DNA from 3 places in the Bradyrhizobium sp. SZCCHNS30572 genome. Region 2 is predicted to be linked to each of the others. Evidence: predicted binding sites of a transcription regulator. Region 2 holds the regulator's gene; each other region holds the start of a gene.

Evidence for each region. The regulator LexA, encoded in region 2, represses DNA repair genes until DNA is damaged. The targets are predictions, from matches to a motif close to TGTTCNNNNTGTGTTCNG.
Region 1: the regulator LexA is predicted to act here: its motif matches at 2,477-2,494, upstream of uvrA (excinuclease ABC subunit UvrA).
Region 3: the regulator LexA is predicted to act here: its motif matches at 5,103-5,120, upstream of QX048_RS07415 (single-stranded DNA-binding protein).

The regions. Positions count from the first base shown of each region.
Region 1 is NZ_JAUESY010000002.1:494,485-502,131, reverse strand. It holds gene QX048_RS07400 (outer membrane protein) at 1-418, shown strand, start outside; gene QX048_RS07395 (outer membrane protein) at 631-1,371, shown strand; gene QX048_RS07390 (porin family protein) at 1,665-2,309, shown strand; gene uvrA (excinuclease ABC subunit UvrA) at 2,586-5,579, shown strand; gene QX048_RS07380 (hypothetical protein) at 5,771-6,100, opposite strand; gene QX048_RS07375 (hypothetical protein) at 6,338-6,652, opposite strand; gene QX048_RS07370 (lipase family protein) at 6,814-7,647, opposite strand, start outside.
Region 2 is NZ_JAUESY010000002.1:341,130-348,776, forward strand. It holds gene QX048_RS06540 (ComEC/Rec2 family competence protein) at 1-392, shown strand, start outside; gene QX048_RS06545 (hypothetical protein) at 786-1,226, opposite strand; gene lexA (transcriptional repressor LexA) at 1,501-2,199, opposite strand; gene glp (gephyrin-like molybdotransferase Glp) at 2,405-3,616, opposite strand; gene QX048_RS06560 (alpha/beta hydrolase) at 3,748-4,449, opposite strand; gene QX048_RS06565 (hypothetical protein) at 4,448-5,158, shown strand; gene QX048_RS06570 (HAD family phosphatase) at 5,566-6,195, opposite strand; gene QX048_RS06575 (alpha-hydroxy acid oxidase) at 6,241-7,377, opposite strand.
Region 3 is NZ_JAUESY010000002.1:502,224-509,870, reverse strand. It holds gene QX048_RS07435 (hypothetical protein) at 76-333, shown strand; gene gyrA (DNA gyrase subunit A) at 368-3,112, opposite strand; gene QX048_RS07425 (DUF2306 domain-containing protein) at 3,283-3,681, opposite strand; gene QX048_RS07420 (HD domain-containing protein) at 3,696-4,328, opposite strand; gene QX048_RS07415 (single-stranded DNA-binding protein) at 4,445-4,942, opposite strand; gene QX048_RS07410 (outer membrane protein) at 5,405-6,160, shown strand; gene QX048_RS07405 (outer membrane protein) at 6,353-7,108, shown strand; gene QX048_RS07400 (outer membrane protein) at 7,372-7,647, shown strand, end outside.

The DNA of each region.
Region 1 (7,647 bases), 150 kb from region 2:
TGCGCTGGCCGCGGGCATCACCAACACCACCAAGACCGATGCGATCGGCCTGTTCACCGGCCAGGTCGGCTACGCCTGGGGCAACGTGCTCTGGTACGTGAAGGGCGGCGCCGCCGTCACCCACAACAAATACACCGGCACGGCGAATGCGGCCGCGCCCTTCCCGGTCGGCACGCTGCTGGATTCCGCCAGTGAGACCCGCTGGGGCGGCACCGTCGGCACCGGCGTCGAGTTCGGCTTCGCGCCGAACTGGTCGGTCGCCGTCGAGTACGACCACCTGTTCATGGGCTCGCGCGACATCAGCTTCCCGGCCACCGCAACCGTGCTGTCGCGCGTCGATACCATCAAGCAGGACATCGACATGGCGACCGTCCGCGTGAACTATCGATTCGGGGCGCCGATGGGCACGCGCTACTGAAAAAAGCCGCCGCTCGCACGCATTCGGAAAGGCCGGCCGTCGCGCCGGCCTTTTTCGTGTCAACAGCCCGGCAGCGTCGCGGCGTTTTTGTGCTAAATATATGATATATAACGCTTTTTCATTTCTGTGGCGGGCGCGTTACAGCCTCTCCGGGATGCGCTGTGTATGACTTGCCCATCGCTTGTCATTCCAACCTCCCGGGGGAGAATTTGATGAAGAAGTTGCTTGTGATCACGACGGCGCTCGTCGGCATCGCATCCGCCACATCCGCGTCGGCGGCCGACATGGCGGCCCGCCCGTACACCAAGGCGCCGCCGATGGTCGCGCAGATCCTGAGCTGGTCGGGCCTCTACGCCGGCATCCAGGGCGGCGGCGGCTGGGGCACCAGCAAGGAGACCTTCCTCGGCCGCTTCAATGCGCCGGGCTTCCTGGGCACCCAGAACTACAACACCAATGGCGGCTTCGTCGGCGGCGTGGTCGGCTACAACTGGCAGGTCGACAACGTCGTGTTCGGCCTCGAAGGCGACTATCACTGGGCCGACATCAACGGCCGCTCCGCCGTGGTCAATGCCGGCGTCGGCGACACCTTCTTCACCAAGCTGACCAGCTTCGGCGACATCAAGGGCCGCCTCGGCTATGCCGCCGGTCCCGCCCTGTTCTTCGTCAGCGGCGGCGCCGCGGTGGGCCAGTTGCAGCATCGCTATGACGGCGTGCCCGGCAACGTCTTCAGCCAGAACACCACCCGCTGGGGCTATACGGTCGGCGCCGGCGCCGAATACATGTTCGCGCCGAACTGGTCGGCCAAGCTCGAGTACAACTATCTCGACTTCGGCAAGAGCACGATCCAGTACAGCGCTGCGGCGCTCAACCGCTCCGAGTGGAAGGACACCGTTCACACGGTCAAGGCCGGCCTCAGCTACCACTTCGGCGGCCCGGTCATCGCAAAGTACTGATGCCTGCAAACCGACAGGTTCCGAGAAGGGCCGGCGAAAGCCGGCCTTTTTTGTTGCCCTGATGCCACCTTGCCGGCTCGCCACACCCGGAACCAAGTAACTGAGTGACATAGGCTTTCTGGAACTTGGCCGTAAAAACGCGGTTTGGGCGCGAGTGTGTCTTCAGGGTGACGGTAATCCGTACGGAACCGGGCTATAGGAACCTCGTCAACTTGAACGGGTGAGTCTGTTTCGTGCGTAAGCTTATCGGTGCGATGCGGACTTCGAGGAATAAAAATAAACTGGAGACTGGAATGAAGAAGATCCTGCTCGCGACCGTGGCCTTGGCCGCCCTGGCCGCTCCCGCTGCCGCCGCTGATCTTGCCGCACGCCCGACCTACACCAAGGCCCCGGTTGCCGCGCCGGTGCTGACCTGGACCGGCTTCTACATCGGTGCCATGGGCGGCTATGCCAACGAGAATGCTGACTTCGCGGCCATGAAGGGCGGCTTCGCCGGCGGCACCGTCGGCTACAACTGGCAGCAGGGTGCTGTCGTGTTCGGCCTCGAGGCCGACGCCGCTTGGGCAGACATCAACGCAAACGTCGGCGCGCTCGGTGTCAACGCCGAGTCCAAGATCCGCGACTGGGGCACTGTCCGCGGCCGCATCGGCTACGCCTTCGGCCCGACCCTGCTGTACGCGACCGGTGGTTACGCCTGGGCCGACAACCGCATCTCGCTGACGGCCCCCGGCTTCGCCGCTGCCGACAGCAAGATCCACTCCGGCTGGACCGTCGGCGCTGGCGTCGAGTACATGTTCGCCCCGAACTGGTCGCTGAAGGGCGAGTACCTCTACAAGAGCTTCGGTGGCGAGAGCTACACCTTCACCGGCCTCGGCACGCTCACGACCGGCACCCTCAACGTGCATTCCGGTCAGGTCGGCATCAACTACCACTTCTAAGTTTTTGCCTCCGGGCCAACGCACACAGCCTCCGCTCTGCCAGAGCGGAGGTTTTTTCTTTGTGGGATCGTGCACAAAACAGGACGGAACCGGCAGCCTCCTGCCAGTCGCTGCCATTCCCTGAGCGCATTGTTGATGATTCGCTGACGGCACTGGAAATCCAGCTCCGTTCTTCCTACGTTCCGACCATACCTTTTCCCCCTGGCGTCCGATGGCCGGCTTCCGGCGAAACGCGCCTGCAACGATGGCGCGACTCTGCGCCGTGGGACGATCGTCATGGATGAAGTGCTCAAGGCCAAGCAGCGCGCGCAAGCCAACCAGTCGAGCCTGCGGGCCATCACCATCCGCGGCGCCCGCGAGCACAATCTGAAAAACATCGACGTCGAGATCCCGCGCGACAGGCTCGTCGTGTTCACCGGCCTGTCCGGCTCCGGCAAGTCCTCGCTCGCCTTCGATACGATCTACGCCGAGGGCCAGCGCCGCTACGTCGAATCGCTGTCGGCGTATGCGCGCCAGTTCCTGGAGATGATGCAGAAGCCGGACGTCGACCAGATCGACGGCCTGTCGCCGGCGATCTCGATCGAGCAGAAGACGACCTCGAAGAACCCGCGCTCGACGGTCGGCACCGTCACCGAGATCTACGACTACATGCGCCTGCTGTGGGCGCGCGTCGGCGTGCCCTACTCCCCGGCGACCGGCCTGCCGATCGAAAGCCAGACCGTCTCGCAGATGGTCGACCGCGTGCTGGCGATGCCCGAGGGCACCCGCCTCTATCTGCTGGCGCCGGTCGTGCGCGGCCGCAAGGGCGAGTACAAGAAGGAGCTCGCCGAATATCTCAAGAAGGGCTTTCAGCGCGTCAAGATCGACGGCACCTTCCATGAGCTCGCCGAGGCGCCGACGCTCGACAAGAAGTTCCCGCACGATATCGACGTCGTCGTCGACCGCATCGTCGTGCGCCCCGACATCGGCCAGCGTCTCGCAGAAAGCTTCGAGACTGCGCTGAAGCTCGCCGAAGGCCTGGCCGTCATCGAGTTCGCAGACGCTCCCGCCTCGGCCGCGCCGGCGGAGGAGAAGGAAAAAAAGAAAACCGCAAAGATCCACGACAAGAGCGGGCCCGAGCGCATCCTGTTCTCGGAGAAGTTCGCCTGCCCGGTCTCCGGCTTCACGATCCCCGAGATCGAGCCGCGGCTGTTCTCGTTCAACAACCCCTATGGCGCCTGCCCGGAATGCGGCGGCCTGGGGGTCGAGCAGCACGTCGATGCCGACCTCGTCATTCCCGACAAGGACGTCACGCTGCGCAAGGGCGCGATCGCGCCCTGGGCCAAGTCGTCCTCGCCCTATTACCTGCAGACCCTGACCGCGCTCGGCAAGTTCTACAAGTTCACGCTGGACACCAAGTGGAAGGACCTGCCCAAGAAGACGCAGAACGCGCTGCTGCACGGCTCCGGCGACGACGAGATCAAGTTCACCTATGAGGACGGCGTCCGCGCCTACGACACCAAGAAGCCGTTCGAGGGCGTCATCACCAACATCGAGCGCCGCTTCCGCGAGACCGAGAGCGAGTGGGCGCGCGAGGAGCTCGGCAAATACTTCAACGACGTGCCCTGCGCCGGCTGCAAGGGTTTTCGGCTGAAGCCCGAGGCGCTGTGCGTCAAGGTCGGCGGCAAGCACATCGGCGAGATCAGCGACCTCTCCGTCAAGGCGGCCGGCGAGTGGTTCGCCGAGGTGCCGAAGCAGCTCAACGCGCAGCAGACCGAGATCGCCACGCGAATCCTGAAGGAGATCCGCGACCGCCTCACCTTCCTGCTCGACGTCGGCCTCAACTACCTGACCCTGGCGCGCTCCTCCGGCACGCTGTCCGGCGGCGAGAGCCAGCGCATCCGCCTGGCGTCGCAGATCGGCTCGGGGCTGACCGGCGTGCTCTACGTGCTCGACGAGCCGTCGATCGGCCTGCACCAGCGCGACAATGCCCGCCTGCTCGACACGCTGAAGCGGCTGCGCGACCTCGGCAACACCGTCATCGTCGTCGAGCATGACGAGGACGCGATTCGCCTCGCCGACTACGTGCTCGACATCGGTCCCGGCGCCGGCACCCATGGCGGCCACATCGTCGCCGAGGGCACGCCGGCGGAGATCATGCGCAATCCGGCGTCGCTGACCGGCAAATATCTCACCGGCGAGCTCGAGGTCGAGGTGCCCGAGCGGCGGCCGCCGAACCATCGCCGCACCATCAAGGTCGTCAATGCCCGCGGCAACAATCTGAAGAACGTCTCGGCCGAGATTCCGCTCGGCCTGTTCACCGCGATCACAGGCGTGTCCGGCGGCGGCAAGTCGACGCTTCTCATCGACACGCTCTACAAGTCGATCGCACGCAAGCTCAACGGCGCCAACGAGGCCGCCGCGCCGCACGACCGCATCGAGGGGCTGGAGCATATCGACAAGATCATCGACATCGACCAGTCGCCGATCGGCCGCACGCCGCGCTCAAACCCCGCGACCTATACCGGCGCGTTCACGCCGATCCGCGAATGGTTCGCCGGCCTCCCCGAATCCAAGGCGCGCGGCTACGAGCCGGGCCGGTTCTCGTTCAACGTCAAGGGTGGCCGCTGCGAGGCGTGCCAGGGCGACGGCGTCATCAAGATCGAGATGCACTTCCTGCCCGACGTCTACGTCACCTGCGACGTCTGCAAGGGCAAGCGCTACAACCGCGAGACGCTCGACGTGCTGTTCAAGGGCAAGTCGATCGCCGACGTGCTCGACATGACCGTCGAGGAGGCCGCGGAGTTCTTCAAGGCGGTGCCGCGGGTGCGCGACACCTTCGAGACCCTGCGCCGCGTCGGCCTCGACTACATCCATGTCGGCCAGCAGGCCACCACGCTGTCCGGTGGCGAGGCCCAGCGCGTCAAGCTCGCCAAGGAGCTGTCCAAGCGCGCCACCGGCCGCACGCTCTACATCCTGGACGAGCCGACGACGGGCCTGCACTTCCACGACGTCAAGAAGCTCTTGGAGGTGCTGCACGAGCTGGTCGCGCAGGGCAACACGGTGGTCGTGATCGAGCACAATCTCGAGGTCATCAAGACCGCCGACTGGGTCATCGACCTCGGCCCCGAAGGCGGCGACGGCGGCGGCGAGATCGTCGCCTGGGGCCCGCCGGAAGATATCGTCAAGGCGCCGCGCAGCTACACCGGGCAGTTCCTCAAGCCGGTGCTGGAGAAGTCGGCCAAGCCGAAGAAGCGCGGCCGCGGCGCGGCGAGCGAGGCTGCGGAGTAGTTGCCCTCAATTCCCTTGTATCGATCGTCATTGCGAGCGAAGCGAAGCAATCCAGGGCCGCGTACGCGACTCTGGATTGCTTCGTCGCTGCGCTCCTCGCAATGACGCATGTGGTCGATACCGGTTCATCACAACAAAACCCGCCGCTCTCGGCAGAGCGGCGGGCTCGATGTTTCTGCAACGAACTCAGATTACCACTGACGGTAAAACCCGCTCCGCGTGCCGTTGTTGTTGCCGCGCGGTCCGACGTCGCCCTGGGTCGAGCTCGGGGTCGGGTGGTTGGTGCCGTTGTAGCCTGCGCCCCAGCCCGGGCCGTCATACGGGCCCGGCGCGACGGCGACGTAGCCTTCCTCATAGACCGGCCCTGGCGCCCAGGCGAAGGAGTCGCGGTAGGCATAGGTGCTGGTGACCTGGCCGCCATAGCCGTAGCCGCCCGGCCCGTATTCGCCGGCCGAGGCGCCGATCGTGCCGGCGACCAGCGTGACGGCGGTGAGCGCTGCCAATCCAAACGTGCGTGTCATGAACTTGCTCCGTTGTTCCTAATTCATCGAGGAACAAACCATCGTCATGCCCCGGCAGTTCCGCCACCCGCCACAACATGCGTGCGACACAACGTGGCGCTCACGTTGCCGCGATCAGATGATCCAGAATGCTGGTCGCATCATCTCGCAAGCGCCTGGGCGCCCTCTCAGACGACAAACCCGCCGCTCTTGTCCGAGCGGCGGGCTTGATCGGCTCACTTCAGCGCCAGACGGCAACTACCACTGCCGGTAGGCGCCGGTCAGCGTGCCGTTGTTGTTGCCGGACGGGCCGACATCGCCCTGGGTCGAGCCCGGGGTCGGATGGTTGGTGCCGTTGTAGCCGCCGCCCCAGGCCACTGGGCCAGCCACCGGACCCGGCGCGTAGGCCGGCGCCGGCGCTGCGCCATACACCGGCTCGGAATCGGAGGTCTGCGCCGGCGGCACCCAGGCCATGGAGTCGCCGAATCGAGCATAGCCCTGCGCGGACGCGGCGGCGGTGCCGATCACCAGCGTGGCTCCGGCCAGCGCGGCCATCTTGATCGTACGTTGCATGTCTCTCTCCTCGCTTCTGTGCGGGGTCAACCACCGCACGGCGCCAGGCGTTCCCGCAGCGCACACTCACAATAATCGTGATGAAAGGTTGATCGGCCGCCGCACCGAGCCCCCTTGCAGGACTGAGCGAACCCAGCCCCGCAAAAGCTGCCCTGCGGCGCTCAGGCCGCGACGGCGACCGCCCGTGGCCGCGCCACGCCGGTCTTGGTGACTCCCGGCAGCGGCGGCGCCTTCGTGCCGGTCGCATGCGGGAAATACTGCAGCTGCATGGAATGCATGTAGCCGGCTTCCGCGGTCCAGGAGTCGTTCGCCTCGACGATCGGCGTGATCGTGAACAGATCCGGATTGCTCGGCGCAATCGACGTATAGGTCGGGATCGCTGCGCTGAGCCACTCGAGCGGTTTGTAGATCGAGTAGTAGTTGGTGTCCTTCAGGACCGGCGCCGGCGGCGGATAGGTACCGAGAATTCCGTTCAGGTTGGCCCAGGCCATCGGCACGATGTCGTTGCTGTTGACCGCCGCGTAATAGGTGTAGCTCTTTGCGAAGGTCGTCGCGAAGCCCGCGTTCCACATCGTCGGAGCCGCGAAGGTGTGCGGCCACAGCGTGAACGTCAGCGACGAGTTCAGCTTCGGCAACTGGTCCTGCAGCCACGCCGTCGCCACCACGGCGAGCGCGCCGCCGAGACTGTGCCCGGTCACCATCAGTTGCAGGTTCTGCTTGGACGCAAGGCCGCGCAGATAGTCCAGCAGCGACAGGTCCGTCGTGGGATCGGTGAGCGCGATGACCAGCGCCAGCGCGTCGTTGATTCCGGCGCTGATCTGCAGCGGCGCTCCGGCCTGCTGCGGATAGAGCCACGGCACCTGGAAGACAGCATCGGCATCGGCGAGCACGTTCTCGAACGCGCCGGCGACCGAGCCATCGACATCGGTGCCGCGGAACGCCACCGCGTAGCTGCCGTCGCTGCCTTGCGCGACATAGGCGAGCACGCCGTTGTT
Region 2 (7,647 bases):
ATTCATCGCTCGCCGATGGCGTCTCCTGCGACGAGGCGGGCTGCGTGGTCGCGATGGCCGATGGCCGCTTCGCCGCCGTGACCCTGCGCGCCGAGGCGCTCGCCGATGATTGCGCCCGTGCTGCGCTCATCGTCACCGCGCGCGCCGCGCCGTCATCCTGCGCGGCGGCCGTCATCGATCGCGAGCGGCTGCGGCAGCAGGGCGCCTTGATGCTGGTGCAGCGGGGCAGGAGCTTCGCCGTCACGCCGGCGCGCGCCGGCGGCACCGACCGCCCATGGTGGCCGGCGCCCGCCGAGGCCGGCGAGTTCGACACGACGCTGACGCCGCGCGCGCCGGCCGTGCGGCCTCAGGACGCGACGCCGCCGGAGACGGAGCAGGGCGAGGAAGACTGAGTGCCGGGCAGCTCGAACGTGCCGAGATGATACTCGGTGTCGCCAGGTCCATGTTGCCAAGTCCATCGAACAGCGAGGGGCTTTCGGCCAGCGTGAACGCAGCGCGCGGATAGCGTTGCCAGATGGCGATGTCGTCAGCCGTGACTGTCAGCCATCCGAACACAAGCATATTGCAGCCGGGCTCGGTGATCCCGGCGGCCTTGTTCCAATCGATCTTGTTGACCACGGCGGCAGGCTCCCCCGGCACATCATGGCGGCCGAGGGATGTCGTTCCTATCCGATGCGATGCCGGGGCGTAAGGTTCGCCCGAGAGGACTTTGCGCTTGCAGAACCCAAATCTCCCACGGTCGAAAGCTCGCTCACGACCGAGAGAAATGCCGATGCGGAGACCCCTCAGGTGATGCTGATGCGGCGAATCGGTGTGGCCTGCGAAGGCGGCACGTCCTCGGCGATGTCCGGGCGTCGCTCCGCCGGCTGCTTGCTGACCGGCAATTGCAGCACGGTGACGCGCTGGCCCTCGCAGAGCTGGGTCACCAGCACGTGGCGGCCATCGGCGAATTCGATCGCGTCGTGATGGCGATCGGGAATGTGAGTCTCGATGCTGTTGAACTTTGCGACGCGCTCGCGGATCGTCCGGGTCCAGAGCCAGCGGCTGTCGTAGCGGACGTCCTCGGCGAAGGCCAACTCGGTGCCGGGCAGCATGCAGACTGCGACGGTCGGCTCGCTCTCCAGCGCGAAGCCGCGGGTGGCGGTGCCACGGAAGGTCATCGAGATCAACGTCTCGCCGACCTTGGCGGGACGGGACGCAACCGCATGGAGGCTGTAGTCACACATCGGATCGCTCCTCGTTGAGAGATAGCCGACCCACGCTCCCCCCGGACAGGCGCAGGCCTCTATCAGAGTGGACATCGATGGTGATGTTAGCGCGCGCTTCGCGGCAATTCTGCGCTGATCTGCATCGCGTGTGCCCGCGGCCGATCACAAGCGTTTGAGCATGCCGCGCTGCACATCATGAGGTGCATTCGCGCGTGACGTATTTTGCTGGGCAGCCTCCGATCGGCGGCGAAAGCGCGTGCGCCCGCCGCCCATCGACCGATCCCATTCGCGATCAGTACTTGCGGTACAGCCCGACCAGCTTGCCTTGGATCTTCACCCGGTTCGGCGGCAGGATGCGTACCTCGTAGGCGGTGTTGGCCGGCTCCAGCGCGATCGATGCGCCGCGGCGGCGGAAGCGCTTCAACGTCGCTTCCTCATCGTCGATCAGCGCCACCACGATGTCGCCGGTGTCGGCGGTCTCGTTGCGTTGGATCAGCGCCATGTCGCCGTCGAGGATGCCGGCATCGACCATGGAGTCGCCGCGCACCTCAAGCGCATAGTGATCGCCGTTGCCGAGCATGTCGGCAGGCACGCTGATGGTGTGGCTGCGCGTCTGTAGCGCCTCGATCGGAGTACCGGCGGCGATGCGGCCCATCACCGGCACTGCGACGGGGCGCTCGCCATCGTCCAGCGCGGGAGTGCTGGTGCGCACCTTGCCGAGATTGCCCTCGATCACCGATGGGGTGAAGCCGCGGCGGTTGTTGGCGGCCTGTGACAGCTCGGGCAGCTTGATCACCTCGATCGCGCGGGCGCGGTTGGGCAGCCGGCGGATGAAGCCGCGCTCCTCGAGCGCCGTGATCAGGCGATGAATGCCGGACTTCGAGCGCAGATCGAGCGCATCCTTCATCTCGTCGAAGGACGGCGGCACGCCGGCTTCCTTGAGCCGCTCGTTGATGAACCGCAGAAGTTCGTACTGTTTGCGCGTCAGCATCTCGACCTGGTCCCCGGTTTGTTGTCGTCCGAGTCCAGGAGCTGCGCCTCGCGCACAAACCGGCTGAGAGCGCCCTGGAGTCGGACCGTCATCGCGTCGCCCGCAACATACTAAAAACAAATCATGAACGGACACTATATGTTCGATGTGTGTTCCGCAATCCTAAAAATATGATGAACAGACCGGGCTTTACCGGGGAAGCGGCTCAGTTCGGCAGGCGCAGGATCTCGCACGGGCTGCCCGCAGGCGCCTTCGGCGCAAACGCCGGCCGGATCACCACAGCCTGCGAGAGCGCGAGATTGCCGAGCAGCGACGAATCCTGCTGGCTCACCGGGGTCGCGACCAGCGTGCCGTCGGCGCGCTCTTCGAGCTGTGCCCGCAGATAGTCCTCGCGCGAATCGTTCGGCCCCAGTTCGCGGCCGAGCAGGGCGGTCTCGCGCGGCATCACGGCCTCGTCACGGCCGAGCAGCCGCCGAATCAGCGGCACCAGGAACAGGATGGCGCAGACATAGGACGACACCGGATTGCCGGGCAGTCCGATCACCCTGATGTCGCCGAGCCGTCCGTGCATCATCGGCTTGCCCGGCCGCATCGCGATCTTCCAGAACGCCATCTCGACGCCCTCGGCTTCGAGCGCCTGCTTGACGAGGTCGTGATCGCCGACCGAGGCGCCGCCGGTCGTGATCAGGATGTCGGCCTTGGCCTCGCGGGCCCGGCGGATGCCGGCGATCGTCGCCTGCATCGTATCCGCGGCGATGCCCAGATCGATCGGGGTCCCGCCCTCGTTGCGCACCAGCGCCCGCAAGGCGTAGCCGTTGGAATAGACGATCTGGCCCGGGCCGGGCGTCGAGCCCGGCATCACCAGCTCGTCGCCGGTGGCGAGCAGCGCCACCTTCGGCCGGCGCCGCACCGGCAGCGCCGGATGATTCATGCTGGCCGCCAGCGACAGGTCGCGGTCGCTGAGCCGGCGCCCGGACTTCAGCAGCACCATGCCCTGGTGAAAGTCGACGCCCGCCGGCCGGATATGCCGGCCCTTGATCGCGGCCTCGGTGATCACGACGTGGCCGTCTTCGGCGATCGTGTCCTCCTGGATCACCACCGCGTCCGCGCCCTCCGGAACAACGCCACCGGTGAAGATCCGCGCCGCCTCGCCGGGTCCAACCACGCGATCGAACGGCCGCCCTGCCGCAACCTCGCCGATGACCTTCAGCCGCGCCTTGGCCTGGGCGGCGTCCGCCGCGCGCACGGCATAGCCGTCCATCGCCGACATTGCCTCGGGCGGCTGCGTCCGCAGCGCCGCGAGGTCCCGCGCCAGGATGCGGTGAAACGCTTCGTCCAGCCCGACCTGCTCCTCGGCCAGCGGCTCGGCGCCGGCGAGCACGGCGGACAACGCATCAGACACCGGCATCAGGGCCATGGGATTTCCTTCGGACGGAGACGGCAGATCGAATGAATCGCCTTCTAACCGAACGCGCACGGCGCGGCCAAGGGCCTAGGCCGCTCCCTGCGTTCTGACCGTCTGCTGTGGGCCGTTTCCGGGCCGCTGCCTCACGATCGCGCGAGAAAGTCTGCAATCAACCGCATGACCTCCTGCGGACGTTCCAGGCTCGGCAGGTGCGCCGTTCCGGCCAGCTCATGTCCTGACCCGTTCGGCATTGTTGCGGCGAGCAGCCTGCTTCGCTGCTGGATGTGAGGAAAGTCCAAGTCCCCCCGGATGACGAGCGATGGCGCGACGATCTCCGCGAGGCGCGGGAAGGCTGGTGCCATATCGAGAGTCGCGCCGGTTGGCGGCGCGCGGAGTGCGGCGGCGTTCTTCTTCAGGAACGTCTCGCGCGGCTCGCCGGAGATGCGTCCCTCGCGCTGCAAGGGACCGTCGACCCACAGATGCGTCTTGATAGCGCTGACCCGATCCCAATCCTGTGCGGCCTCGGCAGCGGCCAACGACGCCGTTAGCGCCTTGATCTCCGGTGGATAGACCGGCTCCGGCGCGCCGCTGATCGAAGGTGCGATCAGCACCAGCGATGCCATACGTGACGGATGGCGAGGCGCGAAGTCGAGCGCGATGCGGCCTCCTTGCGAGCAGGCAATCAGCGTCGCCGGCCGCCCCGGCGCGAGCGCGTCGACGACGGCGAGCAGGTCCTCGACCGGAGAATGAGCTTCCTCATAGGCGACCGTCTCACCAAATCCGCGCCGGTCATAGGCGATCGTCATATGCGCTGCCGCGACGCCCTCGATCTGCGCGCGCCACATGGACGAGCATTGGACCGTGGACCAGCCGATCTACGATCCCAGCACGATCGACTGCCCGGTGCTCGTGCTCGCGGCGGAATGGGATGTGGATGTCCGCTTCGGGATGGCGCACGACCTGTTCGTTCGCCTCGTGAGCGCGCCATACAAGCGCCTGGTCGAGATCGGGCAGGGCACGCACATGATCCTGATGGAGCGGAATCGAACGGCAGGCGTTCGACGTGGTGATCGGATTTCTCAACGAGCGCGTCGTGCCGGCGCGTTGATCGTCGCGCGGACGACCTGCACCGCGTCAGAGCGGATGCCGAATCCAGACATTCGGCTCGACATAGGCGGCATGGTCGTGCTCGACCGCCGCGAGCACGGGCACGAGAGCACCGGGGACCTCGATCTCACCCGAGCGATCGAAGGTCACGCCGGTCCATTGCGACCAATCGGCGAGCGTGCCGACGATGGTCATCGAGCACGGCGCGATCTTGACGATCTCGCCGCCGATGCCGATGCGCTTAGGCGCCGGCTCGTCTGCGACCAGCGGATGTGGCGGGAGACGGGCCGGATGGCGCCGTTGCCGGCGGTCGCATTTAAGATTCGCTTTTTCGGAAAAAGCTGCTATGCTGATTTGGTCCCGTGCTCGACAGGAGGGGCGCTTCGCGATCGTCACGGACGTGGAGCGCGGGATGCGGTGGCCGCGACGTGTCGCAGCGTGCCCTGATGGCGCGCGGACGAACGGCATGGCGCGGACGTGAAGTCGCGTGGTCCTGGCATCCCGAAGCTGATGCCAAGCCGGCGGGTGCTGATGATCCCGTCGGCGACGGTGGCCAACAAGCCGAGCACCGGGGAGATCGCGTATAAGCGTGAAGACCATCGCGCAGGGAATGCCGGATGTCGGCTGGACCTGTGGTGACTGCCGCCTGCTTTTTTTCTGCAGGCGGGCCATGGGTTGCGGCCTGCAGCCCGGCATTCCCTGCGCCCTCCGATTGGAGGAGGGTGAAATGAGAGCAGCAAAGCTCGGGCACATCGTGTCGCGAGAACAATTTTGCACGAGTGGGCACCGTCATTGCGAGCGCAGCCTTTCAGAACGTTACGCCGCTGGCCATGACGCACTCTTGCGCGACGCGATCAGATCCCGAGCGCCTCCAGCGCCGCGGCGATGTCGGCCGTCGAGCGCACCAGCACCGCCTGCAGCCCGCTCGTCCGCGCGCCGTCGATGTTTTCAGCGAGATCGTCGAAGAATACGATGCGCTCGGCGGGCACGCCGATCGCCTGCACGACGTGATCATACGCCTCGGCATCCGGCTTTCGCAGGCCGATCGACGACGACAGGAAGATCTCGCGAAAGTGACCAAGCAGGTCGGCATAGCGCGGCGAGAAGTGATCGATGTGCGGCTTGTTGGTGTTGGAGAAGGCATAGAGCGGCAGTCTCGAAGCCGCGCGTGCAAGCAGCGGGGCGATGCCCGGCATCGGGCCGACGAAGATCGCGTTCCAGCCCTCGAGAAACTGCGCGTCGGTGATGTCGATGCCGAGTTGCCGGCGCAGGTTGGCGAAGAACGCGGCATCGGAGACGGTGCCGCGCTCGTGCCCGTGATAGATCTCGTCGCGCACGAAGCGCGCGGCGACGCGCTCCGGCGGACAGCCGGCATGCGCTGCCCAGCGCGAGACCACCTGGACGAAATCAATGTCGATGACGACGCGGCCGAGATCGAACAGCAGCGCGTCGGCGACGCCGGGGCGGAGAGCGGAGGCGGGCATGGGGCGGGTCGACGATGCCTTGCGTGGGACGGAAGCGGCGCCTCCTCAATACCGGTAGGGCTCGATGTCGACCAGCGGAAACGCGCTGACCACGCTCGGCGGGTTGGTGGCGGCCGCCGGATGCAGATAGGACGCGTTCAGCTCCGCGAACGAGGTGACGCCGAGCAGGCCGAGCGTGCGGATGACCTCGTCCTCCAGCAGCTCGAGCATGCGCAGGATGCCGTCCTCGCCGGCCGCGGCGAGCGCCCAGCATTGCAGCCGGCCGATGCCGACGAGGTCGGCGCCGGAGGCGATCGCCTTGACGATGTCGGTGCCGCGGCAGAAGCCGCCGTCGACCATGATCTTTGCCCGGCTCTTCACGGCGGCGACGATCTCCGGCAGCACATGCATGGCTCCGCGGCCATGGTCGAGCTGGCGGCCGCCATGGTTGGAGACGTAGATCCAGTCGACGCCGTGATCGACCGCAATCTGCGCGTCCTCGGCGGTCGCGATGCCCTTGATGATCAGCGGCAGCTTGAACTTGTCCTTGATCAGCTTGACGGTGTGCCAGCTCAGCGCCTTCTGGTGGTCGCCGCCGGTTGCGCGCAGCCGGCTTTCGCGGACGTATCGCTTGGCGATGTCGCGCTCACGCCGGCTGTAATGGGCGGTGTCGACGGTCAGGCAGAACGCGGTGTAGCTGTTGGCGACCGCCCGGCTCACATAGTCCTCGACGAAGGCGTCGTCGCCGCGGACATAGAGCTGGAAGATTCGCAGCGCGTCGGGCGCGGCCTCGGCGGTCTTCTCCAGCCCGGGTTCCGACACCGAGCTCAGCATGTGCGCGGCTCCGAATCGGCCCGCCCCGCGGGCCACGCTGGCCGCCCCTGCCGGATCGAAGATTTCGAGCGCACCGACCGGGGCCATGACCACCGGCAGGCGCAGCTTGCGTCCGAAAGTTTCGACCGAGGCATCGACCCTGGACACGTCGCGCAGCACGCGCGGACGGAACGCGATCTCGTCGAGCGCCATCCGGTTCCGGCGCAGCGTGGTCTCGGTTTCGGCCCCGCCGATGATGTAGTCCCAGGCGTTCTGGTTGAGCTGGGCGCGCGCCTTGCGGATGAGCTCGTGCAGGTTCTGGAACTTCTCGTCGCTCGAGCCGAGTTCGATGTTCCGCCACCCGGCCTCGATCGGGGTCCGTTGGTTCATGTTTGCCTCCCAGCGACTGTCATGCTTGCGGTTTTGCTGCGGAGCATTGCCCATCGAGCGGGCCGGGAGCAAGCCATTCCGAACTCGAGCTTCCCGGGCGCGCGCGGGGAGCGGCGCCCCGCAGGCCCAGGCCATCAAATCGCGGCGTGGTACACGGCTCGTCGAATTGTGATCATGGGTGTCCGTGAAAGCCGGGGTATGTTCAGCCGGGCCCGGCGCCGGCGCAGCCTTGAGCTTGATTTCAGCCTGTGAACGTCCATTTCGGATGCG
Region 3 (7,647 bases), 160 kb from region 2:
AGACGTCTCGAAACCCGAACTGATTATCAAATCCTTAACGAACAACGGGCCGAACGGCCCAGACAGGGGACCGTCATGATCAAAGCGCTATCTGCAGTCGCAGCGGCCGGCTTGGTGGCTGCCGGCATCACCCTCCTGCCCGGCTTCGCTCCTCAGGTCGAAGCCAGCGTGCCGCGTCCGCTCGCCAAGGCGGACCGCCTGGACATTCGACCGATCGGCCGCGACTGCTCACAGCAGGCCTGGCCGAACTTCGAAGCGGGCTGCCTGCGCAGCGCCGGAACCAGAGGAACGGTCCGCGAGGCCAGGATGGTCTCCGTCGAGCGGACGGAGTAAGCGAATAGCTGCTCACTATTCGCCGGTCGCGCCTTCACTCGCCATTTGCCTGCTCGCTGGCCCCGTTGCCGTTCTCGGCCTCCTCGCCGATATGCTCCACCGACACGACATGCTCATCATCGGCGGTGTCGAACACAATGACGCCCTGGGTCGAGCGTCCCGCGATGCGGATGCCGTCGACGGGGCAACGGATCAACTGCCCCTTGTCCGTCACCAGCATGATCTGATCGCCATCCTCGACCGGGAATGAGGCGACGAGCTTGCCGTTGCGGTTGTTGACGGACATCGCGACGATGCCTTTGCCGCCGCGGCCGGTGGTGCGGTACTCGTAGGACGAGGTGCGCTTGCCGTAGCCATTGACCGAGACGGTCAGCACCACCTGCTCCTGCGCCGACATCTCGACATAGCGTTCCTGCGACAGCTGGATCGCGCCAGCGGCCGCCTCCTCGCCCTCGGTCTCGACCGGCTCCTCGGTGGCAGCATCGCCCGACATCGCCCGGCGCATCTTCAAGTACGCCGTACGCTCGTCCGAGGTCGTTTCGACATGGCGCAGGATCGACAGCGAAATCACCTTGTCGCCGCCGGCGAGCGCGATGCCGCGCACGCCCATCGAGGTCCGCCCGGTGAAGACGCGCACGTCGGTGACGGGGAATCGGATGCACTGCCCGCCCGACGCCGTGAGCAGCACGTCGTCACGCTCGGTGCAGATCTGCACGTTGACGATCTCCTCGCCCTCGTCGAGCTTCATCGCGATGATGCCGGAGCGGCGCACGTCGACGAAATCCGAAAGCTTGTTGCGGCGGACGTTGCCGCCGGTGGTGGCGAACATCACGTCGAGATTGGCCCAGGAGGATTCATCCTCCGGCAGCGGCATGATCGTGGTGATGCGCTCGCCCTGCTCCAGCGGCAGGATGTTGATCAGCGCCTTGCCGCGCCCGTTGGGCGCCGCGATCGGCAGCCGCCAGACCTTCTCCTTGTAGACCTGGCCGCGCGACGAGAAGAACAGCACCGGCGTGTGCGTGGAGGCCACGAACAGCCGGCTGACGAAATCCTCCTCGCGGGTCTGCATGCCCGAGCGGCCCTTGCCGCCGCGGCGCTGCGCCCGATAGGCCGACAGCGGCACGCGCTTGGTGTAGCCGGCATGCGACACGGTCACGACCATGTCCTCGCGCTGGATCAGGTCCTCGTCCTCGACCTCGCCTTCCTGCTCGGCGATCACGGTGCGGCGCGGCGTGCCGAACTCCGCCTTGATCGCGGCGAGCTCGTCCTTGATGATCCCCTGCACCCGCGCCCGCGAGCGCAGGATGTCGAGATAGTCGTTGATCTCGACCTTGAGCTTGTCGAGCTCGTCGGAAATCTCTTCACGGCCGAGCGCGGTCAGGCGCTGCAGACGCAGGTCGAGAATCGCCTTGGCCTGCTCGAACGACAGCCGGATGGTGCCGTCCTCGGCGAGGCGATGACGCGGATCGTCGATCAACGTGATGATGGCCTCGACGTCGCGCGCCGGCCAATCGCGCGACATCAACGCCTCGCGCGCGGACGCAGGATCGGGCGAGGTCCTGATGACCCGGATGACCTCGTCGATATTGGCCACGGCCACGGCGAGGCCGACCAGGATGTGGGCGCGGTCGCGCGCCTTGTTGAGCAGGAACTTGGTCCTGCGCGTGACGACACGCTCGCGGAACGCGACGAAGATCGTCAGCAGGTCCTTCAACGTCATCGTCTGCGGGCGGCCGCCGTCGAGCGCCAGCATGTTGGCGGCGAAGCTCGTCTGCAGCGGCGTGAACTTGTAGAGCTGGTTGAGCACGACGTCCGGCACGGCGTCGCGCTTCAGCTCGACGACGACGCGGTAGCCGTCGCGGTCGCTCTCGTCGCGCAGGTCGGCAACGCCTTCGACCTTCTTCTCGCGCACCAATTCGGCGATGCGCTCGACCATCGTGGCCTTGTTCACCTGGTAGGGAATCTCGGAGATGATGATCGCCTCGCGATCCTTGCGGATCGTGTCGATCGTCACCTTGCCGCGCATCATGATCGAGCCGCGGCCCAGATGATAGGCCGAGCGGACGCCGGCGCGTCCAAGAATGATGCCGCCGGTCGGGAAATCCGGCCCCGGAATGATGTTGATGAGCTCGTCGATCGTGAGCGCGGGATTGTCGATCAGCGCGATGCAGGCATCGATCACCTCGCCGAGATTGTGCGGCGGGATGTTGGTGGCCATGCCGACCGCGATGCCGCCGGCGCCATTGACCAGCAGGTTCGGATATTTGGCCGGAAGAACCGACGGTTCCTTGTCCGAATTGTCGTAGTTCGGCTGGAAGTCGACGGTGTCCTTGTCGATGTCGTCGAGCAGCGGGATCGCCGACTTGGCGAGCTTCGCTTCGGTGTATCGGTAGGCGGCCGGCGGATCGCCGTCGACGGAGCCGAAATTGCCCTGGCCGTCGATCAGCGGCACGCGCATCGAGAAGTCCTGCGCCATGCGCACCATGGCGTCGTAGATCGACTGGTCGCCATGCGGATGGTATTTACCGATGACGTCACCGACCACGCGCGCGGACTTGACGTATTTCTTGTCGGGCGTGTGCCCCTGCTCGTACATCGAATAGAGGATGCGCCGATGCACCGGCTTCAGGCCGTCGCGCGCATCGGGCAGCGCTCGCGACACGATCACGCTCATCGCGTAATCGAGGTAGGAGCGCTTCATCTCATCGAGGATGGAGACGGGACGAATGTCGGAAGGTCCGCCCGGCTCGCCGGGCTTCTCATCTTCTTTATCGGACAAAGGGGATACCGGTCGGTTTTGACACGCGAAAATCGCTTGGAATCATATAGCGCAGGAGCGTGCCGCAGGCCACCCCCAAGGCGATCCGAAGAGCGCTTTTTCTGCTCGCCTTTCCAGTCACTTAACCGGCTGCTGCGGCCGCCCATGGCAGGCTCCGGGAACCGTTTCGGCTACGGCCCGAAGACGACCTTGTGCATGATGCGTCCCGGCAGCAGCGTGAACAGTCCGGCGATCACCAGGGCGCCGGAAAACAGCATGATCATGGCCCGGCGATGGGCCGCCACCCGGTGCCGGTGCGCAGCCCACACCGCCAGCGGCAGCACGGCCAGCGTGTAGATCGACAGCAGGTGGATCGGGCTCCATGGACCGACCAACCGGATGGTGTGAATCCAGAACGAACTGGCTGCAACGGCAACCATGAGCGCGACCCAGATCCAGCCGACCGTTCGATGCGGCACGGCCCCCTTCGGGGCGGCGAACTGAACGAGCCCGAGCGCGAACGCCGTCATCGCGGCGACGGCGTGCAGCTGGACGGCGGGCTCGGCGTCGAGCAGCGGCGCGAAGCTCATGGCAGCCCCCAGAGCTAGATCGCAGCCCGCAGCTCGTGCAGACGTTCCTTGATTGCGTCGACATCCACGCTGCCAGCACGCATCTTGGCTTCGGCTTGGCCTTTCACCAGCCCGCACAGTTCGACGAGCATGGCGTCATGGGCGCATACCGCGTCCATCTTGGTGTAGACGAGATCGTACTCGACGGGCTCCCAGGTCCCAAGATCGGCAAGGTTGTGCTGCATCTGAACCTCGAGGTGATCGAGCGCCGCGGCGAACTTGGCCTCCGCCGTGAGCTTCGCCTCAAATTCATGGAACAGGTCGAATATCTCCTGCCCGCCTCCCCCGGGCAAGCGCGACCGGATGACTTCGATCGCCTCGCGCTCCTTGGCGACCTTGGCATCCTTTCGGCTGCCGGTCTCGAAGAAGGGGACGTCTCCGACCAGCGCCTCGACGAGGTCGTGGACGATGATCATCTTCAGCACGCGATCGATCTCGACCGGTCTTTCGAGATGACGGTGCACGAGCAACGCGAGCAGAGACATGCTCCAGCTATGCTCGGCCACGCTCTCGCGGCGCCCGTCAGACAGCCAGCTGTGGCGCAACTCGCGCTTCAGGCCCTCGGCGAGCCGATAGAAGTCGAGGGTCCTTGCCACAGCCTCCATCATCGTACCAACCTCGCACGATCGCTTGCAGCACCCCGGCCGGCCCCCTCGGATGACCGCCGGCCTGCCGTCCAGACACGGGCAAGCCGGCTCGCATCAGCAGCGTCCGCGCCCGCGCCTCAGAACGGAATGTCGTCGTCCATGTCGCTGTTGCGTCCGCCACCGCCCGCCGAAGCAACCGCGCGGCGCGGCGGCGCCATCGACGGACCGCTGCTGCCGAAATCACCGCCACCCATGTCATCGGAGAAGCTGCCGCCACCACCACCCCGGCCATCGAGCATCGTCAGGGTGGAGTTGAAGCCCTGCAGCACGACCTCGGTCGAGTACTTCTCGACACCGCTCTGATCGGTCCATTTGCGGGTCTGCAGCGCGCCCTCGATGTAAACCTTGGCGCCCTTCTTCAAATACTGCTCGGCGACCTTGCAAAGACCCTCGTTGAAGATCACCACGCGGTGCCACTCGGTCTTTTCCTTGCGCTCGCCTGTCGCCTTGTCGCGCCACGTTTCCGACGTCGCAATGCTCAGATTGGCGATCGGCCGCCCATCCTGCGTGCGCCGGATCTCGGGGTCCTTGCCGAGGTTGCCGACCAGAATCACCTTGTTCACACTACCCGCCATCACCACTCTCCCGCGGTTCTCGATCATCGGACCGGCCGTCCACACCGGCCTCACGGCGTCCGGTGGCTAACCCTTCCTCTCGCGGCGGACCCTATACGGTTGCCGCGCGGTCCACCCGCCCTGTCCATTGCTTATCCACATATAGCAGGCGGAAGGCCATTGTTCCAGTTTTGTTCGCGCGCATATGTCTACAACCGTGCGTCGAGTTCCACGGAACTCGATGGAACCGCAAGTTCTCGCAATGGAACCCGGAAAAAGTTCCCTTATTCACGAAAAAGGGATTAACTTTCATTAAGTTAGCCGGCCTCACTTCCTCCTCGGCTGTGGCTTTTGGGAGACGGTATCCAGGGTTGAATCGCGTATATTTGAGGATGGATTGGGGCCGCAAGCGTGGTCGCACCAACTTCACAGACGAGCGTCTCCGGGGACCATTTTGGAGACGCCCAACGCGGGAGACTTGGGATGAAACGAATTTTTCTCGGAGCTGTCAGCTTGATGGTTTTGGGGGCGCTGACGCCGGCGGGAGCCGCCGATCTCGCCGCCCGCCCGTACACGAAGGCCCCGGTGATGGCGCCGGCGCCGCTTCCGACCTGGGCCGGCTTCTACCTCGGCCTGCAGGGCGGCGGCGGCTGGGGCCGCAGCAACGAGACCTTCTTCGGGGCGCCGAATACGGCGATCTTTGCCGGCACCCAGAACTATGACACCAGCGGCGGCTTCGTCGGCGGTGTGGTCGGCTACAACTGGCAGGTCGACAACATCGTGTTCGGTCTCGAGGGCGACTATCACTGGGCCGACATCAACGGCCGGTCGGGCGTCGTCAACGCCGGTCTCGGCGATACCTACTTCACCAGGCTGCGCGGCTTCGGCGACATCAAGGGCCGCCTCGGCTGGGCTGCGGGTCCGGCGCTGTTCTTTGTCAGCGGCGGCGCTGCCGTCGGCGATCTCCAACACCGCTACGACGCAGCGCTCAATGGTGGCGCGGCGAATAGCTTCGCTCAGAACAACTGGCGCTGGGGTTGGACGATCGGCGCCGGCGCCGAGTACATGTTCGCGCCGAACTGGTCGGCCAAGGTCGAATACAACTATCTCGACTTCGGCAAGAGCTCGATTCAGTACAGCGCGGTTCCGGCCAATCGCTCCGAGTGGAGCGACACCGTGCACACCGTCAAGGCGGGCGTCTCCTATCACTTCGGCGGCCCGATCGTGTCGCGCTACTGATTGCACGCAAAAAGCGAATATGTCGAAAGGCCGGCCTCGCGCCGGCCTTTTTTGTGTGCCAGAACCGGCACTTGCCGAGCCGTTGTGTCCTTTGGGTGACGGCTTTTTACGGCGGAAGGAGCTATCAACGTCCGGCGGGTGGGCGTTGGTGAGAGCGTGCGTGCGGGCGTCGGACGTGGTTTGGGGAATGCGATGAGAAGGCTGTTGCTGGGGGCGACAACTTCGCTGGCGCTGGGGATTGCGCCGGCCATCGCTGCCGATCTGCCCGCGCGCACCTTCACCAAAGCGCCTGCGATGATCACGACGATCTATGATTGGAGTGGCTTCTATATCGGCCTGAATGCCGGTGGCGCAGCGGCCCGCACCTGCTGGACCAACAAGGTCAGCTTTGCCGGCGTGGCCGCAACCAACGCGGAAGGCTGCCATGATGCGACCGGCGCGCTGGCGGGCGGCCAGATCGGCTATCGCTGGCAGGCTGGCGGCTGGGTGTTCGGCATCGAAGGTCAAGGCAACTGGGCCAACCTCAAGGGCAGCAACACCAGCCAGTTCGCCCCGGCCGTGACCAACCAGACCAAGATCAACGGCATCGGCGTGTTCACCGGCCAGATCGGCTATTCCTGGAACAACGTGCTCTGGTACGTGAAGGGTGGCGCCGCGGTCGCGGGTGAGAAGTACAACGGCCTCTCCACGGCCACGGGCGTGGTGCTCGACGTGTCCAGCGCCACGCGCTGGGGGGCTGCGGTCGGGACTGGTGTCGAGGTCGGCTTCGCCAAGAACTGGTCGGTCGCAGCCGAATACGAGCACCTGTTCATGGGCAACCGCACCCTCGGCTTCTCGGGTGTTCCCCTTGGAGCCGCGGGCCGGACCGATGCGGTCGGCCAGGACGTCGACATGGCGACGGTCCGCGTGAACTATCGCTGGGGCGGTCCCGTCGTTTCCAAGCACTGACCCTCGAGGGCTGACACTCGGGATCTCACGCGGCGGCGCTTGCCCGGCCTGTCGTCACTCACGCTGTGACACAGCTCCCCCGTCGGCACTGGCAGTCGCCGTCTTTACCCGCGCTTAAGCACGATCGGTACATCCCGCCACGCGGCTCGTCCCGGTCACGAGTTTGGAAAGCAGTCTCCCTTACAACCAGCCACAGGCCACCTTCGCGTGGGCCCGGATCGGAGGGATCCGGAGCGTGGTGTATTGGGACTGGGGAGAGACGAATGCAGAAGACGACCTTGATCTTGACCGCAAGCGCCGCGGCGCTGGGACTGGCGCCGGCCTCGGCGGCCGACTTCGCGACGCGCCCTTACAGCAAGGCGCCGCCGCCGGCCTATGTCACGCCGCTGCCGAGCTGGGCCGGGTTCTACCTCGGCGTCAATGGCGGCGCCGACTGGAGCCACAATTGCTGGACGCTCAACCGCGTCGGCGGCGTGGCGGTCGTGCCGACCCAGTCCGAAGGCTGCCACAACGCCTCGAGCGGCCTCATCGGCGGCCAG